Regions from separate parts of the Marinobacter sp. CP1 genome, predicted to be linked through region 2. Evidence: predicted binding sites of a transcription regulator. Region 2 holds the regulator's gene; the other holds the start of a gene.
What was found. The regulator LexA, encoded in region 2, represses DNA repair genes until DNA is damaged. The targets are predictions, from matches to a motif close to CTGTNTNNNNANACAG.

Region 1: the regulator LexA is predicted to act here: its motif matches at 4,971-4,986, upstream of recA (recombinase RecA).

Annotation. Positions count from the first base shown of each region.
Region 1 covers NZ_CP011929.1:3,508,461-3,517,703, reverse strand. The annotation lists gene fixJ (response regulator FixJ) at 1-277, opposite strand, end outside; gene ACP86_RS16225 (ATP-binding protein) at 317-2,725, opposite strand; gene ACP86_RS16220 (PilZ domain-containing protein) at 2,943-3,320, shown strand; gene ACP86_RS16215 (flavodoxin family protein) at 3,336-3,806, opposite strand; gene recA (recombinase RecA) at 3,827-4,873, opposite strand; gene pncC (nicotinamide-nucleotide amidase) at 5,038-5,538, opposite strand; gene mutS (DNA mismatch repair protein MutS) at 5,620-8,250, shown strand; gene fdxA (ferredoxin FdxA) at 8,401-8,724, shown strand; gene ACP86_RS16190 (LysE family translocator) at 8,796-9,243, opposite strand, start outside.
Region 2 covers NZ_CP011929.1:384,109-393,351, reverse strand. The annotation lists gene ACP86_RS01835 (translocation/assembly module TamB domain-containing protein) at 1-2,092, shown strand, start outside; gene ACP86_RS01830 (SIMPL domain-containing protein) at 2,095-2,799, opposite strand; gene ACP86_RS01825 (gamma-glutamyl-gamma-aminobutyrate hydrolase family protein) at 2,831-3,565, opposite strand; gene ACP86_RS01820 (amidoligase family protein) at 3,558-4,559, opposite strand; gene lexA (transcriptional repressor LexA) at 4,775-5,386, shown strand; gene ACP86_RS01810 (cell division inhibitor SulA) at 5,429-5,920, shown strand; gene ACP86_RS01805 (hypothetical protein) at 5,925-6,185, opposite strand; gene ACP86_RS01800 (DUF6586 family protein) at 6,237-6,749, opposite strand; gene ACP86_RS01795 (DUF1329 domain-containing protein) at 6,974-8,332, shown strand; gene ACP86_RS01790 (hypothetical protein) at 8,350-8,679, shown strand; gene ACP86_RS01785 (sigma-54 dependent transcriptional regulator) at 8,750-9,243, shown strand, end outside.

The sequences.
Region 1 (9,243 bases), 1.6 Mb from region 2:
CGGCCATGGGGACGTCACCGTGCCCCGTCACAAAAATAATCGGCAATATGGAGTGCTTTTCATTGAGCTTTTTCTGGAGCTCCATACCGTCCATGCCCGGCATGCGAATATCCAGCACAATGCAGCCTGCCATCTTGTCGGAATAGTCCTTCAGGAAAGCGGTTGCACTCTCATAGGTCTTTACCGGCTTGCCGTCGGATTTCAGCAGCAGCTCCAGGGAATCGCGGACTGCTTCATCGTCCTCAACAACGTACACGGTTTGCTGGATATCAGTCATGGGTGTGTTCTCTCCTGTCCGTTTTCTTATGATCGCCGGTCAGTGAATTGACGGGTCTTTATGGTCGTCACGGGCATGTTCCTGACGCTCGTGTTCCCGCATTTTTTCTAGCCGTTGCTGGATAATGCCAAAAACGCTCTGCTTCGGGTACCTGCCTTTGTCATCGGCCTTGCCCGCAGGCTTTCCAAGCAGCAGCGTGATGGCCTCTTCAACACGGGCGACCGCGTACACCGCAAACTGCCCCCCGCGCACTGCCTGCACCACTTCGCTGTCAAGCATCAGGTTCTGCACATTGGTGGATGGCACGATGACACCCTGGCTGCCTGAAAGCCCACCCTTGAGCTGGCAGGTGGTAAAAAAGCCTTCCACTTTTTCGTTGACACCACCAATGGGCTGAACCTCACCAAACTGGTTGACCGACCCCGTAATCGCAAGATCCTGCCGAACCGGTATACCGGAAAGGGACGAAATCAGCGCGCACAGCTCTGCCAGAGAAGCACTGTCTCCGTCCACTTCACCGTAGTTCTGCTCGAAGGTCAGACTGGCCGACAGGTGCATCGGATCGTTGACCGCAAAATGGGAGGCTAGCCAGGAGCTCAGGATCATCACGCCCTTGGAGTGCAGATTGCCACCAAGCTTTACATCTCGCTCAATATCCATGACCGCGCCATCTCCATAATAGCAGGTAGCGGTGACACGGTTGGAAAGACCGAACTCAAATCCACCCGTGGACAGCACCGAGAGTGCATTAACCTGGCCAACACATGTGCCACTTGTAGTTACGAGCGTTGTGCCGTCACGGATGGAATCATAAAACTGATCCCGGATCCGGCTGCTGCGGTATTTCGCGCTTTCCAGCGCGCGCTCAACGTGCAGGTCCCGGATCAGCTTGGCACCGGCCTGACGGGCCCAGAAATCGGATTCCCGCAGCAGGTTGGCAATATCGGCCGCATGCAAGGACAGTCGATCCTGATGCTCGGCCATACGGGCACTGTGCTCAATCACCCGGGCAACCGCCTTGTTCGAACAGTGCAGCAGCTTCTTCTCGCTCACCAGGCTGGCGATAAACTTGGCATATAGCAGCTGACTGTCATCGGAACGGTACATTTCGTTCTCGAAATCCGCCGTGACTCGAAACAGCTCGGCGAATTCGGAATCGTACTCCTGCAGCAACATCCAGGTTTCACGGTCGCCGAACAGAACAATCTTGACGTCCAGGGGCACCGACTCCGGTTCAATTGAGATGGTTCCGGACAGCGTCAGTTCCCGTTCCAGGGAATTTATCTGTATGGACTTCGAACGCAGCGCACGCTTGAGGCCATCCCATACGAACGGTTGCTCCAGAACCTTGATGGCGTCCATCAACAGATAGCCGCCGTTGGCCCTGTGCAGGCTGCCCGGGCGAATCAGGGAGAAATCCGTGAACACGGTGCCCTTGTAAGTGACGTTCTCAACGTAACCGAACAGGTTGTGGTAGGTGGGGTTATCCTCCACCACCATTGGCACTTCGTTGGTTTTCTGATGCACCAGAACATTGACGAGGTAACGGCGGGGCATCTTCTTGTCGAGGGACGCATACGCAATCGCTGCCTGTTCCTCGTTGTCATCGAGGAAAATCTCGAGATTTTCAACCAGGTCCGCCCGAACCGCTTCAAAGAAGGCGACCACGTCCGGCAGATCCTTGTATTTCTCGATCAGCTCATCAATCTGATGGCCTGAGATACTCTCGAGGGTCTCCTGATTCAGGGCTTGCTGTTTATCAGCGTATTCCTGCTCCCAGTCCGCCAGTTTGCGAAGCGCCTGCCGGAGCTTTTTCTCGAGCTTGTTGATGGCATCTTCGAACTTGTCGCGCTGCTCATCGGTCAGAGCCTGGAAAGATTCCGCAGTGTGGGGTTCGTCGCCATTCATGGCCACCAACCGATAACCGCCCGGGGTTGTCACAGTGAGGCTGACTTTTTTGCGCTTGGCCTGGGCCGCCACCTTCTCCAGCTCGTCTTCCTGCTTTTTGCCGTATTCGTTTTTCAACTGTTCCGAGCGCTCAAGAAAGCTGTCGCTGTCAAAGGTCTGGGGAATAACCTTGACCAGGCGACTCATCAGCTTTTCCATATCCTGTTTGAGCTGGGTACCCTTCCCGGCCGGGAGCTGCAACAGCTTCGGAATGCGCGGCTCCTCGAAGTTGGCCACGTAGCACCAGTCATGGCTCTGCTGATCCGTATCCACATGATGCTCGAGGTAACGCAGCATCATGGTGCGCTTACCCAGGCCATTACGGCCAACGGCATAGACGTTGTAACCGCCATGGGGCATTGCCAGAGCAAAACGCACAGCCTCCTGGGCACGGTTCTGGCCAACGATTTCAGCCAGGGGCTCCAGTTGCTTGGTGGTTTTGAACGGCAGATCTTTCAGAACACAGGCTTTGTAAAGCTGGTGCAGAGGCAGTGACTTCAAGGTTTGGTCCTGTAACGGTTAACACATTGGCCGGTCATTGTAGATTCTGCGGTCGGCTCTGTCGCGTTCAGCACGAAGATTTCTGGAGTCGCGCACAGTGCGCGGGATTTTGTTAGGCAGTTCACAATTCCGCCGCCGCTCATTTTTCAGCCAGCCTTTCCGGAACTACACTTCATGTCCCAACCATAAAAACAATGCACGCAACGGACGCCAGCGTATGACCAATGATTCCGCAGAGCGCAGAATCAAGGATCGTTACCCCGCCTCCTGCCTGAAGGTCCAGCTCCGGGAGCGTAGCTTCCTTGGTCGTGGCAAACACCCCACGCCGGTTACCTGCCTGGACCTCAACCGATACGGAATGGCAGTGCTATGCCCCCGACCAGTAGAGCCGGGCGCCCGTCTGTTCATGGATTTTGACGGCAAGTACATCAGCGAATCGCGGGTTTGTGCCCGGGTGGTGGAATGCCAGCCCTTCCAGACCGGCTATCGCGTCAGTGTCCAGTTCAGCTATTGCCTGGACAAGAAGGGCTATTCACGAACTGTCGACAATGCCCTGTCGCGGATTGAAGGCTTCTACAACCGGTTTGCCAGCTGAGCCAGGCCTTCGGAATCAAACCAGCCCGGCGTCAAGGCTGGCCGCAACATACATCCCCAGCTCCCGACACTGATCTTCAAACTCTTCCCGGTATTCACCCCGGCAGATCAAAGGTTCCTGAATCAGCTTCCAGCGCAGCCCGGTGGTAATGCTTTCTATTGCCCGCTTGGTGCCCGTGCCGTCATGGCCAGCGCGAATGTAATAGGCGAAAGGTAGCCCCTGGGTCTTCTCGAGGCAGGGATAGTAGCTGCGATCGAAGAAGTCTTTTAAAGCACCACTCATATACCCGAGATTCTCAGTGGTGCCCAGAATAATGGCGTCGCAGGCAAGAACGTCTTCGGGACCGGCATCCAACGGTGCCAGAACGGTTACTTCAACGTTTTCGATATCTTCATGGCGGGCACCCTCATCCACAGCTTCTCGTAGGCGGAGGGTGTTCGGGGAAGGCGCATGGGCAACAATCAAAAGTTTCTTCATGCCATCCATACGTCCTCCCTACATCAAGCTTAGAGCAGCTCGCCGTTGGCTTCTGCAGGCTCTTCTTTTGCGCCTTTCTTCGGTTCAGGCTTGGGCATCAACTTGTCCCGAACCTTGGCTTCGATCTCGTTGGCAATGTCCATGTTTTCTTCCAGGAACTTGCAGGCGTTGGCCTTGCCCTGACCGATCTTGTCGCCATTGTAGGCGTACCAGGCTCCGGACTTGTCGACAAAGCCTTCCTTGACGCCCATATCCAGCACTTCCGCCATGTGGTAAATGCCCTTACCGTACATAATCTGGAACTCGGCCTGCTTGAACGGCGGCGATACTTTGTTCTTGACTACTTTCACGCGGGTCTCGTTACCGACCACTTCGTCACCATCTTTCACGGCACCAATGCGGCGGATATCAAGGCGAACGGAGGAGTAGAATTTCAGCGCGTTACCACCGGTGGTGGTTTCGGGCGAGCCAAACATAACCCCGATTTTCATACGGATCTGGTTGATGAAAATCATCAGGCAGTTAGCGTGTTTGACATTACCGGTCAGCTTGCGAAGCGCCTGGGACATCAGTCGCGCCTGCAGACCCACGTGGCTGTCGCCCATTTCACCCTCGATTTCCGCTTTCGGGGTCAGGGCCGCCACGGAGTCCACGATGATCACGTCTACCGCATTGGAACGAACCAGCATGTCGGCAATTTCCAGGGCCTGCTCACCGGTATCCGGCTGGGACACCAGAAGGTCGTCCACATTGACGCCCAGCTTTTCGGCGTAAACCGGATCGAGCGCGTGCTCGGCATCCACGAATGCACAGGTTTTGCCGGCTTTTTGTGCTTCGGCAATTACCTGCAGGGTGAGCGTCGTCTTACCGGAACTTTCCGGACCGTAGATTTCGCAAATTCGACCATATGGAAGACCGCCAATACCCAGGGCAACGTCCAGGCCAAGGGAACCGGTGGAGACCGCAGGAATGGCTTCGCGGGGCTGATCGCCCATTTTCATCACGGCGCCCTTGCCGAACTGGCGCTCAATCTGCCCAAGTGCTGCGCTCAATGCTTTCTTGCGGTTGTCTTCCATCAGTGCAAACCCTCTGTCGCCTGGGCCGCCACCCTCAGGAAAAGGCTGGCAGCGAAATAGTGAATCGGGAATCTGTACAGCTCGAACAGCCCATTCCCTGTATATTTGAACAGTATTAAAACATAACCCGCAGAGGAGACCAACCCCTCCGGATGTGAAAGCCGTCAGACTTCGTCCACAAAATTGTTAACCCCTTGAAGGGCAAAGAGAACGGCCTGCCTGCGGACCTGATCACGATCACCCTCAAAGTGTTTTACCACGGCCACGGTGGAGGCCGGGCTGCTACCCCAGGCAAACCAGACGGTGCCCACAGGCTTGTCATCGCTGCCACCGCCGGGCCCGGCAACACCACTGATAGCCACGGCAACGTCAGCATCTGTCGCCACCAGGGCACCGGCAACCATTTCCCGCACCACCGGTTCGCTGACCGCACCGTGTTCATCCAGCGATTTCCGGGTTACGCCCAGAAGCCCCTGCTTGGCCTCATTGCTGTACGTGACCAGGCCACCCAGCACGTAGGCCGAAGAACCGGCACGATCGGTCAGTACCTTCGCAACCCAGCCGCCGGTGCAACTCTCCGCCGTCGCAACTGTACGGCCGGTTGTCAGCAGTCGTTCACCAAGGCGGTTGCCTGCCTCTTCCAATTCCTGATCGCTGGCCAGCATAATGACCTCCTTCGTTTCATCACGGCGGTTATTTTCTTACAATTCACGCCTTCATCCAAAGCAAGGCTACCGGACCCGTTCATGTCAGCAGCTCAGACCGATCTTTCCAAGCACACCCCAATGATGCAGCAGTACCTGAAGATCAAGGGCCAGCACCCCAATGAACTGGTTTTTTACCGCATGGGGGACTTTTACGAACTGTTCTACGAAGATGCCAAGAAAGCGGCCGAGCTGATGGATATTACCCTCACCGCCCGGGGCCAATCTGGCGGCAATCCGATCCCCATGGCCGGCATCCCCTATCACTCTTCTGAGGGCTACATTGCCCGGCTGGTTCGGGCAGGTCAATCCATCGCCATCTGCGAACAGATCGGAGATCCTGCCACCAGCAAGGGGCCGGTTGAGCGACAGGTGGTGCGGATCGTCACACCGGGAACCCTGAGCGACGACGCCTACCTGGAAGATCGCAGGGACAATCTGCTGGTGGCTATCTATAACCATCGGGAGCAGTTCGGTTTTGCCTCGCTCGATATTTCCAGCGGCCGTTTTGCCGTGTCGGAGCTGGAAAACCTGGAGGCCCTGCAGGGCGAACTGCAGCGCCTGCGTCCGGCGGAAATCCTGATCAGCGAGGATTTTCCCTACGAGGACGTTCTGGAGGGTTTCACCGGAATACGCCGTCAGGGGCCCTGGCTCTTCGAATCCGATACGGCCCGCAGGGTTATTACCCATCAGCTTCAGGTCAGGGACCTGACAGGTTTCGGCTGCGAGGAACTCAATCTCGCCGTCTGTGCCGCGGGCTGCCTGCTGCAGTATGCCAAGGAAACCCAGCGTACCGCCCTGCCCCATATTCGCAAGCTGACCCGTGAACGGCGCGATGAAGCAGTCATCCTGGACGCGGCCAGCCGTCGCAATCTGGAAATTGACACTAATCTCATGGGCGGCCACCAGTACACCCTCGCCTGGGTCATGGACCGCACTGCCACATCCATGGGTGGACGGGAACTCCGGCGCTGGCTGAATCGGCCGCTTCGGGATGTGGAGATCGTCCGCCAGCGTCAGCAGGCGGTATCGGCACTGCTGGACGGGTTCCACTATGAGCCGGTGCACGATCTACTGAAAGCTGTTGGCGACATTGAGCGCGTGCTCGCACGGGTCGCCCTTCGTTCGGCCCGCCCAAGAGACCTGGCGCGGCTTCGGGATGCCTTCCAGGCCCTGCCGGACCTGCAGGAAACCCTGAAACCGGTCAATTCCCACCACGTCGTCAGGCTGGCGACCATCATTGGGGAATACCCGGAACTGGCGGATCTGCTGGAGCGCGCCATCATCGACAATCCCCCGGTCGTGATCCGTGAAGGCGGGGTCATCCGGGAAGGCTTCGACGAGGAGCTGGACGAGCTGCGCAACATCAGCGAAAACGCCGGCCAGTATCTGCTGGATGTGGAAACCCGGGAGCGGGATCGCACCGGTATCAGCACCCTCAAAGTAGGTTACAACCGGGTCCACGGCTACTACATCGAAATAAGCCGGGCCCAGTCCGATCAGGCGCCGGTGGATTATATTCGCCGGCAGACCCTGAAAAACGCCGAGCGATTCATCACGCCGGAACTCAAGGAGTTCGAGGACAAGGCCCTGAGTGCCAAGAGCCGGGCCCTGGCCCGTGAGAAAGGCCTGTACGATGACGTACTGGAAACCGTCGCCGGGCAACTTGCGCCACTTCAGGATGCCGCCCAGGCACTGGCAGAACTGGATGTGCTGAGTAATTTTGCCGAGCGCGCTACCTCCCTGCGCTTTTCCGCGCCGGAGTTCAGCGAATCCCCGGGTTTTGACATTGAGGAAGGGCGCCACCCGGTGGTTGAACAGTTGCTGGACGAGCCGTTCGTACCGAACGATCTGCTAATGGACACCCAGCGCCGCATGCTGGTGATAACCGGCCCGAACATGGGCGGTAAATCCACCTATATGCGTCAGGCTGCGCTGATTGCGCTGCTCGCCTACACCGGCAGTTTCGTGCCCGCCAACCGGGCAGTGATCGGCCCCGTGGACCGGATTTTTACCCGCATGGGTTCCTCGGACGATATCGCCGGCGGCCGATCCACCTTCATGGTGGAAATGACCGAAACCGCCAACATCCTGCACAACGCCACCGAGCACAGCCTGGTGTTGATGGACGAGGTTGGTCGTGGCACCAGCACCTTTGATGGCCTGTCCCTGGCCTGGGCTACTGCCGAGCACCTTGCCCGGGAGATACGCTGCTACACGCTGTTTGCCACCCACTATTTCGAGCTCACCCAGCTCGCCGACGAACTGCAACATGCCGTAAACGTCCATCTGACGGCCACCGAACACGATGACAGCATCGTGTTCCTGCACAACGTGCATGATGGCCCGGCAAGCCAGAGCTACGGTCTGCAGGTAGCAAAGCTGGCCGGCGTGCCACAGGATGTGATCCGTAACGCCAAAACCCAGCTCTCACACCTAGAGGGCAGCGCTTCGCCAGCGGCGCCGGCAGCTTCGGCCGCTGAACAGGGCAACAACGCATCCCTGGCCAAACCGGCAACCAAGGCAAATGAATCCGTTTACCAGGGCGATATGTTCGCCAGCCTGGAGCCCAGCGCCGTGGAAGAGGCACTTAAAGACATGGACCTCGACGGATTAACCCCCCGGGATGCCATGAATCAGCTTTACGAACTGAAGGCGTTGATGAAGAAATAGCGAAGAATTGATCTGTGTAATAAGGTTATAGCAGTCGAACGCTTGCGGCTGTGCGGGTCGCTCCCTACAATATCGCGCACCAAAATATAACGGCAGCGCCCGACGGCGCTCCTGATGAGACTGACCGACCACTGGACCAGGGATCTGACTATGGCGTTTATCGTTACTGATAACTGCATCAAGTGTAAGTACACAGACTGCGTGGAAGTCTGTCCGGTAGACTGCTTCTACGAGGGACCGAACTTTCTGGTAATCGACCCGGACGAATGTATCGACTGCGCCCTGTGCGAGCCAGAGTGCCCGGCCGAAGCCATTTTCTCGGAAGACGAGCTGCCGGCCGATCAGGTCCAGTTTGTGGAGCTGAATGCTGATCTGGCCGCCAAATGGCCGAACATCACCGAAAAGAAAGATCCGCTGCCAGACGCTGAAGAATGGGATGGCAAGCCGAACAAGCTTCAGTATCTGGAAAAGTAAGCATCCGGAACTGGAACAAAGAAGGGAAGCCGAGGCTTCCCTTTTTCTTTGCCTGAAGTTCCGTGATTGCGTCAGGTGCTGGCCAGCTTGGCACCCATGGCCACGAAAAACCCTCCCGTCAGGCCGTTCAGCGTTCGCTTTACACGCGCGTTTACACCGAGACTCCGAAACGTCACCACCACCCATGCCAGACCACACTGCCAGAGCATTGCCAGCAGAAAATGCACACCGGCCAGCATCAACGACTGTTCAAAGGCGTTGCCTGCCGGATCCACAAATTGTGGCAGCAAAGCCATATAGAACAGCGCAGTTTTGGGATTAAGAACGTTGGACAGCAGGCCCTCACGAAACGACACCGCCAAGCCCACCTTCCGGCGGGCAACCGTTACGTCCTTTGCCGCAGGCGCGTCACCCCGGCGAAGGGCCTGGCGCAACGAACCGATGCCGAGCCAGACCAGGTAGCAAGCGCCGGCCCACTTCAATGCAGAAAATGCCCAGGCGGTTTCCACCAACAGGAGG
Region 2 (9,243 bases):
GCCCGCGCCGGAAATTGTCCTGCCTGGCCTGACGGGGAATCTGCAAGCCACTCTGACGGCGGAGGGAACACCAGAGCGCCCGAGGGGCGAGCTGAGTGCAAGTGGCAAAAACCTGGGCTGGCAGGATAAGCTCGCCATTGAAACCCTCAGTCTTGAGGCCGATCTGCAGGACGGCATGCGCCTTGTCAGCCGTTTGCAGGCGGAGAACCTCAACGGGTTCGGGCAAGAGCTTGAAACGCTCACTCTGGAAGCCAATGGCACCCAGGGAAAGCACACCGTGAGCATCGGTGCACGTCATGCCGAGGCTGACCTTGAGCTGGTTTTCGCAGGAGAGGCCGGCGCTGACTGGAGAACCTGGCAGGGAGAGCTGTCCCGCGGCCTGATTGACCTTCCGGAACAGTCCCAGCAATGGCGGCTTCAGGCCCCGGCGACCCTGGCATACAAAGCCGATGGTGAGCTCACATTTGGCAATCATTGCTGGCGCTGGGAGGAGAGTACGGTTTGTGCCGAGGACCAGACACTGCTCCCGGTTCCCCGCATTGCCTATCGTATCGACCGCTTCCCAACCGTTGCCCTCGCTCCCTTGCTGCCAGAGACATTACGTTGGGACGGTTGGATCAACGGAGAGGTTGATTTCACCACCACCGGCGACGGTCCGGACGGACGCCTTTTCCTGGACGCCGGTGAGGGACAATTCCAGTTGCTGGTGGACGGCGAGTGGGAGTCGCTCGCCTACAATACCCTGACAAGCGAGGTCGCCCTGAAGCCGAACCAGGCCGACCTTGCGGTCCGTCTTTCCGGACCGGAGCTTGGCGATTTCACGCTGGACATGAACCTGGATCCGAACTCGGACGACCGCAACGTTGAGGGTTCCTTCAGTCTCGAGGGTCTGGATATTGCCCTTGCAGGACTGCTTTCCGGGCTGGACGAAGTTGCCGGTCGGGTGAACGGCCATGGCCAGCTCTCCGGCCCGCTGATGAAGCCCGCGGTGACCGGCGAACTGCACCTGGTGAATGGACGGGTTTCCGATCCCCGCTTGCCGGTACCAATCGAGGAAGTGATCGCCAGCGTTCAGTTTGGCGGTTACTCGGCCGAGATCAGTGGCAGGATCCGGAGCAATGCGCGAAGCCAGACCATTGTGGATGGGGAAATCGACTGGCAACAGTCTCCCCGGGGGGAAATCACGATTTCCGGCAGCCGTGTGCCATTCAACCTGGAGCCTTATGCGCAGCTTGAGGTGGAGCCGGATCTGACCATCGTTTTCAGTGAGGGGGCCCTGGAGGTAACCGGACAGGTCGGAGTGCCAAGAGGCGATATCGAGATACAGGGTTTGCCGGACCAGGCCGTGTCGGTCTCGGAGGATGAGGTCATTGTCGGCGTGGAACGGGAAGAGCCCGTTGTCCGATCGCTGAATATGGATGTGACCGTGGTTGTTGGAGAAGATCAGGTGACTTTTGCCGCCTTCGGCGTGACCGGTGATCTGGAGGGATCTCTTCGCATTGGCAATGACATGGATACCCGTGGCACGCTCCAACTGGTCAATGGCCAGTATGAAGCCTATGGTCAGGAGCTCAAGCTCAGGCGGGCAAGACTGTTGTTCGTGGGCAACCTTACCCAACCCTACCTGGACATCGAGGCCGTCCGCACCGTGGATACCGTCGTGGCCGGTATTCGTCTGACCGGCCCTGTGCAGTCGCCCCAGACGGAAGTATTCTCCAACCCCGACATGCCTCAGACGGAGGCGCTTTCCTATGTCATTCTTGGCCGGGCGCCCCAGAGCCGGGGTGATGAGGGCCAGATGAGCCGGGCGGCGCTGTCCCTGGGACTGACCCAGGCCAACAAGGTGACGGGGCAAATTGGCGAAGAGTTCGGTATTCGCCAGCTCACCCTGGAAGCGGAGGGTTCCGGCGATCAGACCTCGGTGGTGGCGAGCGGGTATCTGACGGATGAGCTGAGTGTCCGCTACGGTGTCGGCATCTTCGAGCCGATCACCACGGTCGCCCTGCGCTACGATCTGGGCCGTTACTTCTATCTGGAGGCTGCCAGCGGGCTGGCGGCCTCCCTGGATATCTTCTACACCCGGGATTTCTGAGTTCAGTCCAGCTCGAAGGTGGCGCTCACTGAGGCCCGGATTTCCCGCTCACCCACGCTCGAGACCGTATCCGACATGGATTTGGCCTCCGCCATCATCATTGGTACCGGGCGGTGCCCGCCATTGATGTTGATGGTGACTACATCACCACAGCTCTGGTCGAGCTGACTGGCCACGAATCGGCAGCGGGCCTGGGCGTCTGCGATGGCTCTGGCCAGAGCTTCCTGTTCCATACCGGTCTCATCCGAGTGGAAGAACTGGTGAGGGCCCAGGTGGTAATCCAGGCCCACAGCCTGGGCCTGCTGGAGCAGGGGGTTGAGCAGAGTAAGATCACTGATGCTGAAGCTGACGGTCTGGGAGGCGACGGCCTGCTTGCGGGGCTGCTCCTCTCTTTCAGATGCGGGCAGAGTTCGGGTGTAAAGGTTTACCGACGCGTCTGAGTAATCATTGAGCTGATCCTGATACTCGGTAATACCCTCGCGCCACTGCGCCATCAGGGCCGCTACCCGTTCGGTGGCCTTCTGGGGAAGCTCGTGCTCGGCACTGGCTGTGAACTGGAGTCTGGCGCTGTCGGGCTCGTATCGGACACTGCCCTCGCCAGTGAGCGTAACTTCACCTGCCATTGTCAGAGCAGGTACTGTGAGCGCGAGAGGGAGAATAAAACCGGACTTCAGGTTTAAACGGAGCTTTCGGTTCCGTCCGTTCATGGTAGTGCCTCCTTTGGAAACCGTTAATGGATCAGGCGTCGTCGGAATCCGGTTCCAGGCGCGCCAGTTTGTATCGGCGGGCAGCATCCACGAACTGGCCAAAGATGCGTCGGTGTCCGCCATGGTAGAGCAGGTATTCCGGGTGCCATTGGATGCCCGTTAGCCATTGGCGTCCGGTGCTTTCAATAGCCTGTACAAACAGATCATTGTCCACGGCGGTCACGCGCAGGTTGCGGCCCAGGCGCTTGATGGCCTGGCTGTGAATCCGGTTGGCGCCGATCACCGGGGAGCGCATGGCTTGCTCAAGCCGGCTGTGCGTTACCAGTCGCACGGTTTGCAGGGGCAAGAGCAGTGGGCGATGCCGGGTATTGACCCTCAGCGGTGTCACGTTCTGGCACAGGGACCCGCCGTGGAAAACGTTGATGAACTGGGCGCCGCGGCAAATCCCGAGCACGGGAATGCCAATGGCTTCAGCCTGCTCAAGCAGTGACTGATCGGTTTTATCCCGCTTGCGGTCATAGTTGGCGGTAACCTGTGGCTCCTGCCCATAACGTTCAGGATGGACGTGGGTGCCGCCTGACAGCACCAGGCCATCAAGCATCGGTACGGCAACCCGTGAACCGGGGCGAATATAGTGGGTCCGGGCACCGTGGAGGCGCAGACCCAGGCTGATCAGGCGATGGGCAAGGCTTTTTCGAGCGGGACCACTGATGCCGATCGTCAGGCCCGGAACCTCAAGTTCCTGTTCTTTGGACTCTTCAGACATACCCGTTTTTGGCCAGCCAGTCGTCAGTGGTTTCCCGCCAGCTGTGGGTCAGGTTGTGAAGATTCAGTTTGCGCCGCTCCCGGAACAGTTGCCGCATGTCGGCCAGGTCGTCGGGATTGTTGGCCAGTTGCTCCAGGACGACCCAGTCGTTCCAAACGGTTGAGAAATGCCAGCCGGGATTGTCGATGTCGCAATCCGGCAACCGGTAATGCAGGGTTGGCCTGCTTTTTATCCTGGGATCCTGAACATGGCGTTCCAGCCGTTCCTTGTCCAGGTGGGCAAACAGTGGAAGCAGGTCAAGCGCGCGATTGCGGGTAGGATTGAACTCCAGGTAATCCTCCATGAGCTCCCCGAGGTTTGGTTGATAGTTATCCTCCATCAGGAGCTCGGTGTAGCGGCCGTGCCAGGGTTCGATGTACGTAGTGAATTTGCGGCTGACGTCCAGTTGATGCCGGTGCTTGAGCCATTCATACAGGGCCGCGAACGCTTGGAAATAACGAACCAGGGTCTCCGGGCTGAGGTCGGGCAACTCAGGATTAAGCTGCAGGCCAAACGCAAAATAGATGGCGTCCCGGCTGCCCAGTGCCCCGGCGTTCCTGAGCTTGTCGACGAGCGTTTCAATCACCTCGACGCTGGAAAACTTCAGGGGTGGGCTTATGATCTCAAGGGGTACCACGCGTTCGGCCGCGGCGTCGATCACATCCATCGCCTGTCCACCGAGTTCACGAATGGACTCGGGGAGGCGCTCATCCGCCAGATCAAGATCCTTGATCGGATCGGAATCAAGCTCAACCGTGAAGTCGCCAAGAGCTGTCTGCAAGGTTGTCACATAGCGTGACTTGAGCTCAGGTGTGCCCTCCAGCATCTTCGCCGCCAATGTAACCAGCTCATCGTAGCCCAGACCAGACAGTTCGATCTCGACGCCAACCCGGCGTTCCTTCCCTTCGTTCGTCTCTAGGATTTCAGGCATCCTGCAGGCACTGACTTGAGTCATGGTGCTCCCTGGTTCGTGAGGAATATTGCCCTAACCATATCACACCGCTGTTGATCCTCATTATTAAGCGGATGCAAGAAAATCAGGGAGCCGACTTTACACTGGATAAAACACTGTATATAGTCAGTTTACTGTATAAAAAAACAGGGCCACCGGAGCCACTCTTACGAGAGGCTGATGTTTGCAGCGGCCCGATCCCGATATAGCGGAGTAGCTTGATGAAGCTGACAGCAAGGCAGTCCCAGGTACTGGATATTATTCGCCGATACGTCGACGAGACCGGCTATCCGCCAACCCGTGCTGAAATCGCAGCAGAACTGGGCTTCCGTTCGGCCAACGCCGCGGAAGAACATCTCCGGGCATTGGCAAGGAAAGGTGCCATCGAGATGGTGCCGGGAGCGAGCCGCGGCATCCGTCTGCCTGAGGCGGAAGAGGATCTGGGCCTCCCGGTCATTGGTCAGGTCGCTGCCGGTAGTCCGATCCTTGCTCAGGAGCACATCGAGGACCACTGCACACTGCAGCCAGAATTCTTTTCGCCGTCTGCAGATTATCTTCTGCGGGTCCGGGGCATGAGCATGAAAGACATCGGTATTCTCGATGGCGACCTGCTGGCAGTTCACAGTACCCAGGATGTTCACAACGGCCAGGTGGTTGTTGCCCGGGTTGGCGATGAGGTCACGGTAAAGCGTTTCCGCAAGGAAGGCTCGAAAGTCTACCTGATTGCCGAAAACGAAGAATTCGCACCGATCGAAGTGGACCTGACCGAACAGGAGCTGTTCATCGAGGGTCTGGGTGTTGGTGTTATCCGCCGCTCTGACCTGCACTGAGCGGTTCGGATAGCCTCAGATAGTTTGAATAACGGGTGAATTATGGAACAAATGAGCTTTAATCAGAATCTGGCCTACAACCCCAATGCTCTGTCCTGTTCAGTGTCGGCAACCGCCGCCCGCGAGCGACGTTCCGTCATTCGCGCCCGACGCGCTCCGGAAACCACCGAACCCAAAGTCTGTGGCAATGTGACGGAGATCATTCTGCCGGAAGGCCAGGTAGAAAATTTCCAGCTGCTGTTGCCAATGCTGACCCAGCTGAATCAAGAGAAGCGCTGGCTGGCCTGGATCGACCCGCCCCAGGCGCTGGTTAGCAAGTGGCAAAAAATGCACGGGATTGTCGCCGGCGAATTGCTGGTGCTGCGTTCAACACCGGACTATCCTGCCCAGGACCTGGCAGAGCGAGCCCTCAGTGCCGGCACCTGTCACGCGGTGGTCATGTGGACCCGTAAACTGGGGCGAGTTGCCTTCGAATCCCTGCAAAGAGCCTCGGCCGAGGGCAATAGCCACGGCGTCGTTCTCAGGCAGCGTTAACCGATCAATGCAAAGTGTAGGAGGGCTGGGCGTCTGAGGCGTCCAGTTCGTCATCTTCCCAGTCGATATCGTGGGCAACATTGCCTACAGCCTCAATGCCAGCTGCAATCATGGCTTTGGCAACCGACATATCCCGATCTTCCATCATTTCCCGGGCTTCTTCCGAAAAAGAGATTTTTACCAGTGGCGCACTGTCATCATCAATGCGGCGCAGAGCGTAATCGCCATTGGTCAATTGCACGATTTCAAAAAACGATGGTGACATTCAATAAACCTTCAAGTTAATACGATTTGAATAACCGGAGCTGGGAGTGGCTTACCACTCGCTGTGCTGCTCTTCCAGATCGTCGGCAAAATGTTTGACGGCGGTCAGCGTTTTCATCAAAGCAGCCGACGATCGATCCGGGCCGGAATCGGCCGATACCGCAATGATGTTTTCCTCGCTCACGGTTTTTTTGGTCGCCGGGGGTCTGCTTTGGGCGCGCTCGAGTTGCTCCAGATGGTTCCACCAACTCCCGGATCGCTGTTCCAGCTCCTTCAGGCGCCCAACTTCACTCGGTTCCGGTCCAATAAGAGCGACCAGCTCATCAAGGTTTGAAGGTTCCTCTGATTTTCTCTGGTATAGCCTCGCAACCATGACCAGCAAGAGTTTTCGAGACCGCAGAAGCAGCTCGATCGCCCCCTGGATAGCGGCTTCCCGGCGCAGCGCCTGTTCCGCCTCATTGGGACGTTGTTCCTGAGCCTCGTCTGTGGGCCGGTCGAGTGGCTGAAGCAGCGTGCGGGCGAGAAAGAGCTTTTGAGAAACCAGTGAGTGCCATTGCGAGGCCATGGAATACCTTCAATCCCCCAGCGCGGGTGTAACCCCGAAAAATTAATTCGTTACTATATCATTTTCGCTATCAAATTTCTTCCATTCTCTGTGCGGTGAGGTTTCACAATAAAACACAAACATTCACTTGAAACGACCGTTTGAATTTGGCAAAAAGGCGCCCGGCTGTGCGAGTTCTGCTCGTGGCGGCTACCCAACAGCATGAATTTCTGGAGGTGTAAGGGATGCGAAGCCAACTCGTTGCAGGTGTCGCACTGGTTTTTCTCGGGTTTTCCGGACAGGCCCTGTCCAAGGTCACGGCCGCCGAGGCCGAGCGGCTGGGTAGTGAACTGACCCCAGTCGGAGCCGAAAAGGCGGGCAACCGCTCAGGCAGCATACCCGAATGGACCGGAGGTTTGGCCACGCCGCCGGACGGCTGGCGTGAGGGGCAGGTGGAAATTAACCCGTTTCCCGAAGACGAGGCTCTTTTCGTTGTTACCTCCAACAACCTGGAGCTGTACAGGGACAAGCTTTCAGACGGTCACATTGCCATGCTGGAGAAGTATGGGCCCGACTTCTTCATGCCGGTTTACCAGACCCGACGGACTGCTGCGTTTCCCGAGCACGTCTACGACAAATTTCGTGAGAACGCGCTGACAGCGCAGTTGCTGGACAACGGTAACGGCGTTCGCGACACCATCATGACCAGTCCCTTCCCGATTCCAAAAAATGGTCTGGAGGTTATCTGGAACCATATCCTGCGCTATCGGGGCGAAGAAATTTCGCTGCGTAGTGCCTCTGCAACGCCCCAGAGGGATGGCTCCTACAACCCGGTGGTCAATGATTACGACTACTTCTTCGCATACAGCCAGAGGGGCGCGGAGCTAGCGGAAATCGATAACAAGATTTTTTACCTGAAGACGGACACTGTCTCACCGTCGTCACTGGCCGGCACCATCACGCTGGTGCATGAAACGCTTGACCAGGTGCGGTCGCCGCGTCTTGCGTGGCGGTACGATTCCGGTTCCCGTCGTCTTCGCCGGTCCCCCAACCTGGCCTACGAAACCGACCTGCCGAATTCATCCTCGCTGCGGTCCGTCGACCAGAAAGACATGTACAACGGTGCGCCTAACCAATACGACTGGGAGCTGAAAGGCAAGCGCGAGCTGTTCGTGCCTTACAATGCCTACAAGCTTCACGGGCCGGAAATCGAAGCCGACGACGTGATTCGTCCGGGCCATATCAATCAGCAGCTTACCCGCTACGAACTGCATCGGGTTTGGGTCGTCGAAGCGAAACGCCGTACCGGTATCAGCCACATATATGACCGCCGCGTGTTTTACTTGGATGAAGACAGCTGGCAGATCCTCGCGTCCGAGGAATACGATGCAGAGGGGAATCTGTGGCGTGTGTCGGAAGCTCACAACATCAGCTATTACAGTGAGCCGGTATTCTGGACTACCATGGAAATGACGTACGACCTGAAGGCGGAGCGTTATTACATTGATGGGCTGGATAATGGATTCCCGGCGTACGATTTCGCCCCGGGGTTCCGCGGCAACGAATTTACTGCCTCCGCCGCCCGTCGTGCCGCTCGCCGCTGATTTCCAAGGAGACTGACATGGCAGACCCGCAAGCTCACCTGGACCACCTGGATAGACTGATGGGGGATCTCGGTCGCGCCCTGGCCGAAAAGGACTGGGACGCGATGGCGGGGCTGAACGAGCAGGTGAAGCCGGCAGTCGAGCCGCTGATGGCTGCCCTGGAAGCGGGAGAGGTTGATGCGGAGCCGGTGAGGCTCCGCTTGCAGGAACTACAGCAGTTTATTGACGCCGCCGATGAATCGGCCCGAATGGCCCGCAAGGAGGCGGAAGATGGGCTGAAGGGTGTAAACAGGAACCGGAGTGCGGCGAAGGCCTACCAGAACGTTTCTTCGAATCGACCAAAATAGCGTCATAAAATTGACTCTGGGGTTCTTACAGTCTTAAATACCGCACAAATCCCCCAAGAGATTCGGTTGAATGTCTAAAAATAACAAAGTGCTGGTGCTGAGCGAGGATGATTCAAGATTGCGGGACATAGTCACCATTCTTGAGTTCATTGGCGAGGAGCAGGTCCTTGCCGGCGATGAAGCCAGGGCACTTTTGAGCAGTGGTGATGAGGAAAGCCTTTCAGATATCGCAGTCGCGGTGGTGAATGGCGAGGAGGCAGGAGCCACCGAGGCGATCACCGCTGTGTGTGATGCCGTTCAGGGCGTACCGTTTCTGGTTGTTGGTCACCCTGAACTCAAGGGACTGTCCGATGAGATCAGCGGTCGCATCATTGCTCGCATGGAATGGCCGCTCAATTACACCAAGTTCGTTGATTCGCTCTACCGGGCCCAGATCTATCGGGATCAGTTCACCCGCTCCCGGGAGCGTGGCCAGCAGCGCGGTTTGCAGCTCTTCCGGAGCCTTGTGGGAACCAGCCGAAAAGTCCAGCAGGTACGCCAGCTGATGGAGCAGGTGGCGGATAA